DNA from 3 places in the Fictibacillus sp. 26RED30 genome. Region 3 is predicted to be linked to each of the others. Evidence: riboswitches for the same ligand, from Rfam matches in the RefSeq annotation. Region 3 holds a riboswitch; each other region holds the start of a gene.
The links. A riboswitch is a leader RNA that binds a small molecule or an ion and turns the genes downstream of it on or off. The one in region 3 is predicted to bind cobalamin.
Positions count from the first base shown of each region.

Region 1: another riboswitch for cobalamin. It lies ahead of IHV11_RS04385 (ribonucleoside-diphosphate reductase subunit alpha); the one in region 3 lies ahead of IHV11_RS21460 (DUF4430 domain-containing protein).
Region 2: another riboswitch for cobalamin. It lies ahead of IHV11_RS18555 (acyl-CoA thioesterase); the one in region 3 lies ahead of IHV11_RS21460 (DUF4430 domain-containing protein).

Region 1 is NZ_JACZDV010000001.1:879,633-883,923, forward strand. Features, by position in the region: gene IHV11_RS04375 (GntP family permease) at 1-373, shown strand, start outside; gene IHV11_RS04380 (3-hydroxybutyrate dehydrogenase) at 405-1,190, shown strand; cobalamin riboswitch at 1,248-1,449, shown strand; gene IHV11_RS04385 (ribonucleoside-diphosphate reductase subunit alpha) at 1,587-3,806, shown strand; gene IHV11_RS04390 (ribonucleotide-diphosphate reductase subunit beta) at 3,796-4,291, shown strand, end outside.
Region 2 is NZ_JACZDV010000004.1:95,781-100,071, reverse strand. Features, by position in the region: gene IHV11_RS18565 (hypothetical protein) at 4-216, shown strand; gene IHV11_RS18560 (MGDG synthase family glycosyltransferase) at 579-1,706, opposite strand; cobalamin riboswitch at 1,833-2,012, shown strand; gene IHV11_RS18555 (acyl-CoA thioesterase) at 2,173-2,655, shown strand; gene IHV11_RS18550 (YbaN family protein) at 2,686-3,051, shown strand; gene IHV11_RS18545 (peroxiredoxin) at 3,099-3,776, opposite strand; gene IHV11_RS18540 (ferritin-like domain-containing protein) at 3,789-4,291, opposite strand, start outside.
Region 3 is NZ_JACZDV010000001.1:1,104,804-1,109,094, forward strand. Features, by position in the region: gene IHV11_RS05600 (ATP-binding protein) at 1-1,654, shown strand, start outside; cobalamin riboswitch at 1,768-1,951, shown strand; gene IHV11_RS21460 (DUF4430 domain-containing protein) at 2,112-2,513, shown strand; gene IHV11_RS05610 (ECF transporter S component) at 2,506-3,036, shown strand; gene IHV11_RS05615 (hypothetical protein) at 3,136-3,366, opposite strand; gene IHV11_RS05620 (histidinol-phosphatase) at 3,746-4,291, shown strand, end outside.

The DNA.
Region 1 (4,291 bases), 230 kb from region 3:
TACTGCAGTAAACTCGGCGATGTCGAATACGATTAAAGACCCGTTGATCAATGAAGCGGTTACGACTACGACGTTAGCAGGTATTACAGGATCAGCGTCTGGCGGGATGAGTATTGCACTCGCAACGATGAGTGAAACGTATATCGCACAAGCAGACAAACTAGGAATTGATACAGAAGTACTTCACCGTGTTGCTTCTATGGCGAGTGGTGGAATGGATACACTCCCTCACAACGGTGCTGTAATTACGTTGTTAGCCGTTACAGGTTTAACTCACAAACAGGCGTATATCGATATTTTTGCTATGACGATCATTAAAACGATAGCCGTGTTTGTAATCATTGGTTTGTATTACGGATTTGGTATCGTTTAAACCATTATTCTAAAAAAGGAGTAATAATTCCATGAGAGCGTTTGTCGAGGGGAAAGTTGTTTTTATTACAGGAGCAGCTAGTGGAATCGGTTTGCAGTTAGCAAAGGCTTTTGCTGAACAAGGAGCAAAAGTCGTGATCAGTGATTTGAATGATGAGAAAGCAAAGGAATCAGCACATTTGTTGGCTCAAGATGGTCTTGAAGCAATCGGACTTGGCTGTAATGTGACCACGGAGGAAGATATAACAAAAGCGTTGGACGAAACACTGAAACAATTCGGACGCATCGATGTGCTCATCAACAATGCAGGATTGCAGTATGTATCTCCACTTGAAGAATTCCCGACTGAGAAATTCCAGCAATTGATCAGTGTCATGCTTACCGCTCCATTTATAGCAACTAAACATGTGTTTCCAATCATGAAGAAACAACGGTTCGGACGCATCATCAACATGGCGTCCATAAATGGGCTTGTAGGTTTTGCGGGGAAATCAGCTTACAACAGTGCGAAGCATGGAGTTATTGGTTTAACAAAGGTGGCTGCCTTAGAAGGTGCATCACATGGAATAACGGTAAATGCGGTTTGTCCGGGATATGTTGACACACCTCTTGTAAGAGGGCAATTAGAAGATCTGGCGAAAACGAGAAACGTAGAGTTAGAAAAAGTTTTGGAAGAAGTAATCTATCCTCTTGTTCCACAAAAAAGATTGTTAGATGTTCAGGAAATTGCAGATTACGCACTCTTTCTTTCAAGTGAGAATGCGAAAGGTGTTACAGGGCAAGCGATTGTGATCGACGGAGGATATGTCGCACAATAAACGATAGATAATTTATTGACATTCACTATATTTAGTGTCAAAGTATATAGTACAAACCTATATATGGAGAATTCAGGTGCCGGAATATCCGGCTGAAAAGGGAATTCGGTGCAATGCCGAAGCTGTCCCCGCAACTGTAATTGTGGACGAAATGGAATAGCCACTGTACGGATCAGTTATTTACAATGACTGCTGTATGGGAAGGCCCAAAGTAGGAAGAAGCAAAAGCCAGTAGACCTGCCTGAAGACTCCTATTTTCTTTTCCTCGGGGATTGGGAGAAAGAACAGCGGCTGTTTTATGCGGACGATTGTCCGTCGAAATACACGTCATTCTTTCACCCTCTTCCTGATGGAAGAGGGTTTTTATTATGACTAGGGAGTGTATTTAATATGAAAATGACAACTGTAAACTCTTTACTCGGGGAGTGGTTAAGGAGTTGTGTCGAAAATTTTCCGAACATACAAGCTGAAACTTTTCTAAAAAATGCTGAGAAAATGGAAACTCAAACAGGAGAATCAAGCTCACTTTACAGACAGTTAATCATGGAAGCTTTAAATGGATTAAATGCAGAAGAACCACAGTGGACATTTGTGGCATCGCAAATCTATTTAAAGCAATTATATGAAGAAGTCATGATCAATCGTGCTGAAGCAGAAAAACGTCCATATACGAACCTTTATGGCTTGATCTCTAAGTTAGTAAGTTTGAATATCTATGATGATACCATTCTATCTGCGTACTCTAAGAAAGAGTTGGAGAATGCTGAAAACATGATAGACCCTACGAGAGATAAGTTATTTACATACATCGGACTCAAAACGCTTGCTGATCGATATTTGGCAAAAGGGTTCAATCACGAAATTTATGAATTGCCACAAGAACGTTGGATGCTGATCGCGTTGTTTTTAATGAGAGACGAGAATCCAACGAATCGACTTCAATTAGTCGAAGAAGCATACTGGGCGCTATCGAACCTTTATATGACGGTTGCCACCCCGACTTTAGCGAATGCAGGCAAGAGTTATGGGCAGCTTAGTTCTTGTTTTATTGATACGATCGACGATAGTTTAAGAGGGATCTTTGATTCTAATACAGATGCTGCAACTGTTTCGAAAGGTGGCGGCGGACTTGGTATCTATCTCGGTAAGATTAGAGCAAGAGGTTCTGACATAAAAGGATTCAAAGGAAACTCATCAGGTGTAATACCGTGGATGAAGCAGTTAAATAACACGGCAGTTTCTGTAGATCAGCTTGGACAGAGGCAAGGCGCGATTGCAGTCTACCTGGATATTTGGCATAAAGACATCTTGGAGTTTTTAGATGCAAAGTTAAACAATGGTGATGAACGAATGAGAACGCATGACCTTTTTACAGGTGTGTGTCTGCCAGATCTTTTCATGGAGCGCGTGGAAAAACGCGAGGATTGGTATCTGTTCGATCCTCATGAAGTAAGAAAAATCAAAGGCTATTCGTTAGAAGATTTCTATGATGAAACGGTTGGGTCAGGAAGCTTTAGAGAAAAATATGCTGATTGTGTAGAGGATGAGAGACTTTCAAAAAAATCCATTCCTGCTATTGAGATCATGAAACGGATCATGAAGTCGCAACTTGAAACCGGAACACCGTTCATGTTCTATCGAGATACTGTAAACCGATTAAATCCGAATTCTCACAAAGGGATGGTCTATGCATCTAATCTGTGCACAGAGATTATGCAAAACATGTCTGCAACGGTTGTCACTTCAGAGGAGGCAGAGGATGGAGAAATTGTCATCAGAAAAACGCCAGGAGACTTTGTCGTCTGTAATCTGTCATCTCTTTCTCTTGCTAAAGTAATCAATGATCAAGTGTTAAAGAGAGTCATTGATATTCAAATCCGAATGCTAGATAACGTTATTGATCTAAATCGTATAGATGTACCTCAAGCAGAACTTACAAATAAGAAATATCGTGCGGTCGGTGTAGGTACGTTTGGATGGCACCACCTTTTAGCAAAAGAGGGAATCAAGTGGGAAAGTGAAGAAGCCGTTTCGTACGCTGATAACCTTTATGAAATTATTAATTTTCATGTAATCAACGCTAGTTGTGAGCTTGCGAGAGAAAAGGGAAGATATCCGGCATTTTCAGGTTCAGATTGGGAGACAGGAAACTACTTTTCGAAGCGTAACTATTCCTCTGAAGAATGGAATAGTCTAAAAAAACGAGTTAATATGCACGGCTTAAGGAATGGGTACCTCATTGCGGTTGCACCGAATTCATCAACGTCGATCATCGCAAATTCGACACCGAGTGTAGATCCTATATTTAAAAAATTCTATTCTGAAGAAAAAAAGAATTACAAAATACCTGTAACCGCTCCTGACTTGAATGCAGACACAACTTGGTTTTATAAATCTGCGTTCTTAATCGATCAAACATGGAGTATTGAACAGAACGCAGCTAGACAGAGACACGTGGATCAGTCCATTTCGTTTAATCTTTATGTCAATCACAATATAAAGGCAAAGGATCTGTTGCACTTGCATATGCTCAGCTTTAAAAAAGGATTGAAGACTACGTATTATACCCGATCTACATCGATTGAGTTAGAAGGATGTGAAAGCTGTGAAAGTTAAAGAGGTTGAACTACTCAAAGAGAGAAAAATCTATGATGTGGAAGCTCCTAATCGATCTACAGGTATCATAAATGGTAAGAGTTCTAATATTCTAAACTGGGACGATGTGAGATATAAATGGGCTTATCCTTTATATAAGAACATGTTAGCCAATTTTTGGACACCGTTTGAAATAAATATGTCGAGTGACAGCAAACAATATGTTAGCTTGAGCGAAAAAGAACAAGATACATTTAATAAAATCATAGGGTTATTGGCATTCTTAGATAGTGTTCAAACGGATTATTCAAGCAAAGTAGCAGCCTACTTAACAGATTCAAGTCTTGCTGCACTCATGGCCACGCTATCGTTTCAAGAAGTCGTTCATAATCAGTCATATTCATATGTGTTGTCCTCTTTAGTACCGAAGTCCAAGCAGGATGAGATATTCGAATACTGGAAAACAGATGCTGTGCTAAGAGAGAGGAATGATTTTATTGTTGAAG
Region 2 (4,291 bases), on a different contig from region 3:
GACATGAAGGATAAGAATGAGAAACGAATCGATGAAGAAACATCAGACGGAATGAATGAGTTAGTAGAGATCATCAATGCAAAAGGTGATACGGGTGAATTGAAGGAAATCGTTGAGAGCTATGATAATAAAAAGGAACATTCCCCTTTATGCAATGATGATTTTTTCTATGCAGACCTTCGGGCAATTGCGGAAGATGGTGCTAAAGAAGATTGAAGTATTTAGAACGGGCAGAATCGCTGATGATAGCGAATCTGCCTGTTTATTTGTTTGGAGTGCGCGTATTAAAGCATGGGTCCGTTGAATGAGTTAACTTTGTTTCGCGATGTTGAGGTAGGGGGTATAGAGCTAGTGTTTACTTGTCGTGATATGTCGACTCGCCGGTTTATGGGTAAAACTCGCCGGAATAAATCAGAAATTTCTAGGATTAATTCTAAAAGCTCTCGAAATAATAGCCGTGATACCAGGCCAGGTATAGAAGGAATCCAGAGTGCCTAAATAGCACCTAGAGGTCGATTATGGTCAATTAAACAAAGCATTCTAAAAATTTATTAGAAGCTGTATCCATCAATAGCTACTTAACGTGTAATTTGAGTTAGCTGTTGTATATCATCAACAGCATAATCAGCAATCAATGCGGAAGATTGAGATTTATGAATGAGTTCTAAACTTTTCTGCATGCTACATAATAAAGTTTCGTTATTAAATAGTCTCTGAACATTCTCCACAATTTCGTCTGCGGTATGAACAACAATTGCAGCACCTTTTTCTTCAAAATACTTAGCATTTTCTCCTTCTTGGCCAGGAACGGGTTTATATAGAATAAGTGGCACTCTTACAGCAGCAGCTTCAGTAATGGAGATGCCACCTGGCTTGGTTACTACGCAATGTGAAATCTTTAAGACTTCATGAAGTTCGTCTACGTAAGCGAATAATCGGAATGAACCTGGATGTTGTTCTGCTAGTGGTGTTAATTTCTCATACAACGTTTTATTCTTGCCACATACTACAATTACTCGCAGAGAAGGATCGTTTAAAAGACGCTGAGCTAGAACCTTAACATTTTTCAGCACACCTTGAGCACCAGCTAGGATCGTCACGACACGATTGCTAGACGTAATACCGTATTTAGCAAACACGTCTTTTTTATCAATGGAATGATAGAATTCTGTACGGATCGGAATTCCGCTGACTGTGATTCTATTTTCAGTCACACTATGATTAATCAGTCCGTTTTTGACTGAATCAGATGCAACAAAATAATGATCAATCGCTGGATTGATCCAAAATGGATGAGCGAAATAATCAGTGATCACGGTATAGATGGGGATGTTAAACCGTGATTTTTTAATAAGAAATGGCGCAGCGTGAAGGGGGAAGGTTGTTATTACAAAACGGGGTTGATGTTCTTTGATCAATTCTAGAAATCTTTTTCTTCCTAAATAACGAGAGAATTGTGTAATTGTATTGGCATTCAATTTGTTTGTTCCATAATAAAACCATTTATAAAAAGAAGAGCCGTGTGAAAAGCTTTTGATAAATATGGATTGCGTAACTTGGGACATGATGGGGTGAGCTTCACCAAATAAATCAGATATGACAGGTTGAAATCCTTTACTCTTCATTTCTTCAGCGAGGACATTAGCGACTTGAACGTGACCGCTGCCATAGTTAGCTGTAAGGATTAATGCTGTTGGACGTATCATTAGAAAACCTCCCCAGTCTTTTGAGATAAGAATAGCAGGAGATTTTAAACCTCATATGAAGAAGATTAAAAGGTTTTGTAAAAAGTAAAAATTGTTAGTGGTACAATAAGATAGATTCAAAATTTCATAAGATCCGATAATTATGGTGTCTGTTGCAGACTTAATAGGGAATCTGGTGTGAGGCCAGGACTGTACCCGCAACTGTAAGTGCTGACGAAATAAGCAAAACCACTGTCTATCTGACGGGAAGGGCTTAGAGTAGGCTGATGCACGAGTCAGGAGACCTGCCATCTTTATAGCGTTGATCTTCTTCGGGAGTTGGGAAGATAGGACGAGGGGTATTTAATAGATCATTCTTTCTGTTATGTATTCTTACGTACCCGTCTTACGTGATGGGTATTTTTCTTTGTTCACTAACTCCCTCAAAATAAGAGGAGCTTTCAAGCTTCAGAAAAGAGGGTATGGTATGGAACAGCAGTTATCAGCAAACATCTCAAGAACGATTCAAACAAAGTTGGTATTGCCCCCTGACACGAATCACATGGGAACGATATTCGGTGGTACCGTTTTATCGTACATTGATGAAATCGCAGCGATTGCCGCCATGAAGCACAGCAAGAAAGTGGTTGTCACCGCATCCATTGATAATGTAAACTTCTTATCGTCGGCTAAAGTGGGAGACATCCTCATATTAGAAGGTGTAGTGATCTCAACGGGAAGAACGTCTATGGAAGTATACGTAAAAGTGGAGTGTCAAAATCTAGAGACGGGGAACAGGACGTTGAACACCACGTCAATCTTAACGATGGTGGCCATCGATCAAAACGGTAAGCCGTTTCCGGTACCGAGTGTCATTCCTGAGACAGAAGAGGAAGAAGCACTCTTTAAAGGTGCTCCACTACGGAAAGAACGGCGTTTGTTATATAAAAATGTAAACGGTATGGTTTAAGTTTAATAGATAAAGGAAGTGAGAATCCCAATGAAAATTAAAAACATCATATTTGTAATGTTGGGGTTCTTTTTCCTAGGTTTAGGCGTTATCGGTATCGTCTTGCCGTTGCTTCCTACCACACCTCTTTTATTATTGGCATCTTATTTCTTCGTAAAAGGTTCAAAAAAGTTTGAAGTGTGGTTTAAAGGAACCGACATCTATAAAAAACATCTAGATGATTTTGTTAGGAATCGTTCGCTCACTAAAAAGAAAAAGATCATGATCAGCCTGTTTTCAGACTCAATGATCTTGATTACTTTTATCCTTACAGACAGTATGATCGCAAGAGTGATCTTGATTCTTGTGGTGATGTATAAGTATTACTATTTTATCGTTAAAATTAAAACGGCATAGAGGATGTGTCGGCATAAAGAGAGCAGCCTAATCGTAGGCTGCTCTCTTTATCTGTCATGAAGTGGCTTTGTACATAACCACCAATCGTAGCATTCAATCTCTCCTGCTTGTGCTTGTTCTGCCCGTTTTTTCGCTTCTTGTACGGTTGTAGGTGCTGGAACGATCAGACGGTCTCCGACTAGTTCGTTTTTCGGCCAGTTTGCAGGTGTTGCTCCTTTATTTCGATCTGCTGTCTGCAACGCCTTCACCGCTCTTAGAATCTCATTGATATTACGACCAACATTTTCGGGATACGTAAGGATAAGACGAATTTTACCTGTCGGATCTACGATATAAACACTTCTGACCGTTCTTGTTCCCATCGTAGGGTGTATCATTCCAAGTCTAGTAGCAATCCTCCCTAGACTATCCGCGATGATCGGAAAAGTAATCTCTACTTTTAAATTCTGCTGTATCCATTCGATCCACTTTAAGTGTGAGTATACTTGTTCTACAGATAATCCGATTAAGTAAGTGTTGAGCTTTCTAAACTCGGGCATGAGCTTTTGAAACGCAACAAACTCCGTTGTGCATACGGGTGTAAAGTCACCCGGATGGCTAAAGAGGACAAACCAATGACCTTGATAGCTTGTTGGGAGGACAAGTTCCCCAAGGGTTGTATGAATCGTCATCTCCGGAAATTGATCGCCAATAAAAGGCTTTGAAAATGTTTGTGTAGATTCCATTCCTCTCTTCTCCTATCTTCCTTGGTTTCCCATCATCTTGCTCTTTTTCAACAGCTGAGACTCTCCTGTTTTTTCCCACTCTTCTACCTGTTCAATAGCTTGTTGAGGTGTGAATCCTTGACCAACAAGAACACCAGATAAAATAAATTCCTGATAGAGATGAGTTAAGTTAATGCCTTCTTCGGTCTCTTTTAATGCTCTTTGTACTAACGGATCAATGTACGAAACCCATTGATCAGCTAAGCTCTCCGTTTGAGGCATTCTGTGTTCTTGATGAAAAGAACGAGGAGCACTTGATGTACTGTTTAACGTGAATAAATAGTTGTACTTTGCGCTGTGCTTTATCTCATCTGTAATGATGTTAAACAGAATGTCTCGATAATACGTATTAGGAAGTCCTTGGCGAATAACGCGATATTTTTCTACGGCAGCAAGTTCCCCAAACAGCGCTTTTACAAGGCCGTCTTTATACGTTTTGGGCTTCTGAAACTCTTCTCCGTTCATTGGTGGAACTT
Region 3 (4,291 bases):
TGATCGAGTGATGTTGATTATGGAAAGCGATGAGAACAAGGAAGAAGCAATACGCATCACAAGTGAAATGGCTGAAGCATATTCCATGTCTATCATGATCATAGACGAAAATCAGGAATCCTTTATGTCTAAGAATTCTTACGATGATGCACCTTATATCCCAGTTTCTGTTTTCAAAGAGAATGATCAGTTATCTACTGTCGCAGAGAGTGAAAAAAAGATCTACGTAAACGGAGATTTTCCCGTTCTGAATAAAAATGATGAGACGATGCAAACGATGATCATCTACGGTGAACCTTATGGATCCGGAGAAAATGCAGGAGCCGTTTACGTCTATCAATCCATCGAGAATGTGGAAAAAACAACGAATCATACAAAGTATCTCATCTTTTTAGCAGCGGGGATCGCGATCATCTTAACTACGATCTTTGCGTTTTTCTTATCTACTCGAATTACGGCACCACTAAGAAGGATGAGAGAAGCAGCCACCTCTGTAGCAAAAGGTGAATTTGATATGAAAGTGCCGATTTTAACGCATGATGAGATCGGCGAACTTGGCATGACGTTTAACCGTATGGGCAGACAGTTAAAAAACAATATCACAGCATTGAATCAAGAAAAAGAACAGTTAACAAGTGTTTTAAGTTCGATGGCTGATGGTGTGATCACCTTTGATAGAAAAATGAACATACTGGTTACGAATCCTCCTGCTGATCGATTCCTACAGGCATTTTATTACGAATCAGGCATGAAGACAGAGGTCAACGGAAACGTTCCTGAGACGGTCAAACAGCTCTTTGGGCAAGTTGTTGCACTTGAGAGTGAACAGATGACAGAGATCGCGATACAAGGCCGCTCGTGGGTCGTCGTTATGACACCACTATATGACCAATCTATGATTCGTGGAGCAGTAGCTGTACTTCGTGATATGACAGAAGAACGACGAATGGACAAGCTTAGAGAAGACTTTGTTGCGAACGTTTCACATGAATTAAAGACGCCGATCGCTATGCTGCAAGGATATAGTGAAGCGATCGTAGATGATATTGCAGAATCTGAAGAAGAGAAGAAAGAGCTAGCAGGAATCATCTTAGACGAATCGAAACGGATGGGAAGACTTGTTAACGAACTTCTCGATCTAGCGAGATTAGAAGCCGGTCATATGAAGCTTCACTACAGCTCTCTTCCGATCATTCCTTTTGCAGAAAGAATCGTCCGGAAGTTCCAAGGTCCTGCTAAAGACCGAGAGATTCAATTAAGTTTAGAATTTAAAGGTAATCACCAAAGTCTTGAAGGTGAAATGGATATCGATCCAGACCGGATTGAGCAAGTCTTAACCAATTTAATCGATAATGCTATTCGTCATACTTCTCAAGGTGGATTTGTTAACCTGACTGTAGAAGTGAGCGATCAGAACGTGAAGTTTTTCGTTAAAGACAATGGAACAGGAATTAAAGAGGAAGATCTGCCATTTGTTTTCGAACGCTTTTATAAAGGTGATAAAGCAAGAACAAGAGGAAAATCAGGTGGAACTGGCCTTGGCCTTGCTATTGCAAGAAACATCGTAGAAGCACATGGTGGTCAGATTAGCGTTCATAGTAAGAATAATGAAGGTACAACATTTTCTTTCGTAATTCCGCGAACGTTGAAATAAATTAGCAATACGTCCCGATTAATCTTGTTTCATAAGGAACAAAAGCAGTTATTAAAAAAGGATTTCACAAATTTCTCCAATATGTTTATAATAGGAATTGTGATTTCATAAAATTTCATACGTGTTAAACAGGTGCAGTCCTTTATTGGACGAGCTTAATAGGGAAAACGGTTAGATTCCGTTGCGGTCCCGCCACTGTAATTGTGAGAATCCTATAGTTTCGCCACTGTGAAAACGGGAAGGCGTTAGGAGACGATGATCAAGAGCCAGGAGACCTGCCTGTTTGTTACATGACATGACCTACGAGGATAGGGGGGTGTTTAACAGTACCGGGGCCGGTTGCTGTTTTCTGCCTGTATACTATTAATCTCCTTCGTAGCCGAAGGGGATTTTTTTAGTTGCGTAAAGTAAGTTGTAGGACCAAACAAAACGTTTTTATAACAGAAAGAGGTCAATCGTGAAAAAATTACTTTTAGTATTAGCAACAATGATGATGATGTTAGTAGGCTGTGGAACGACTGAAACGAAGGAAACGGCTGATCAGCCGAAACAAGAAGAAACGAAGAAAGAACAAGTAACGGTTCAGATCACAAAAGAGAACGGTAAAGAAAAAGTTACGGAAAAGAAAGTCGATATCGCAAAAGATGCGACAATCATGGACGTGATGCAAGATAACTTTAAGATTGAAACACAATACGATGGTGCATTTATCAGCAGTATTGAAGGAGTGGCTGGAAGCGAACAGGACAAAACATCTTGGTTCTTTTCTGTAAACGGTGAAGAAGCGATGAAGGGTGCTAAGGATATTACGTTAAAACCTGGCGATGTCGTAGAATTTGATCTTCACAAATATGAATAAGCTGACAGTCAAACGAATTACGATCATTGCCTTACTTGCTGCTATATTAACAGTAGGCAGAATCACCTTCTCAATGATACCCAATGTTCAGCCGAATACGACGATACTCATTCTTGCTTCATTCGTACTCGGTCCTGTGCAAGGGTTGTTACTTGCTATATTAAGCACGATAACAACAAATCTTTTTCTAGGGCATGGTCTGTGGACGTTCGGTCAGATGTTTGCCTGGGGATTGATAGCCGTTATGAGCGCATATCTAGGCAAATACAGACATAACATACCTTGGCTGTTGCTCCCGATCTATGCAGGATTCTGTGGCTTTTTGTTTGGTTTCATCATGTCTGTTCTCTTTGGTGGAATCATCATGCAGAAATTCTGGCCGTATTACTTGGCGAGCCTCCCATTTGATCTAAATCATGCGATTGGTAACGTGGTGTTCTTCATCGTACTTTACAAACCACTTCTCTATGTGATGGAAAATTATATTAATAAAGATGGAAGTCAAAAAGCTGCCTTTGAATAGGGAGCTTTTTTAGCTCTCTTAAAGTTTAATGTTGAAAAAAACAGAACTTCGTATTATTTGGAAGTTCTGTTTCGTGATATTCTGTATAGAAGCTAACAATTACCCAAAGTTATGATGAAAACACCAAACAATAAGAAGTATACTCACTATTCCCCAAGCTGTGGCACTTACGATCCACCAAATGATGGTTTTAGCTTTTGCTGAAGTTTCCTCGTTTTCCATTTTTCCTGTTATAAACGCGAGCTTACTTTCCATATCTTTTTTCATAGAAGTAAGAACAACAAATCCAATTGTTATAAAACCAATCGTTATCCAGAGTAGTATGTCCATATGCTCTACATCCCTTTTGTAGTTATTTTCTTTATCAAACTTCTTTATTCGAGTTCATTATCCTGCCTCATTAGATAAGAATGATGTTTATAGAGTAGATTTAGTAAGTTCCCAAGCGAAAAATCAACAACGAATTTTAGTTGAGCCTTTTCTTTAAAAACCGGTTCAAAAAGTTGAAAAGCTGAATAGGATGATAAAGTTGATTTACTTTTACCTAGGAGGACAAAATGCGAGACTATCTGAACCGTTTTTTTGCTGTGATTTTTTTGATGATGTGCTTAAGCGTCTTATTTATAGGAGGGAAGTTGGGAGCATAAACACTTGAACGAACAAGGATTTCATGGTACATATGGTAAAACGTTTTAAAAAGGAGATTAATATGCTAACAGATTACCATTCTCATCTCGAAAAAGGGACATTGACGATCGATTATTTAAAACAATTTGTAGACACCGCAAAAGAGAAGGGAATACAAGAGTTTGGGATCTCTGAACACGCTTATCACTTTTATGAAACAAAAAACATCGTATCAAAACCATGGATGGAAGAAAGACGTTATTACAAGATGGACGATTATGTAGATCTGTTTAAGCGTGCAGATCAGTTAGGAATGGACGTCCGCATGTCGATTGAAATGGATTATACGCCGGGACGGCATGCTGAGATGGAGGCATTTATAAAATCCTATCCATTCGATTACGTGGTCGGATCTGTGCATTGGGTCGATGATTTTGGGATAGACCTTGCAGAATACCGAAAAGAATGGGACCGTCGTGATCTTTATGAAACGTATCGTTCGTATTATGATCAAATTGTAACACTTGCAGAATCAAACCTATTTGATATTGTTGGACATATCGATCTAGTCAAGATCTTTAAATATGTTCCGACTGATCAAGAATTTCTTTTAGAACAGTATGAGCGC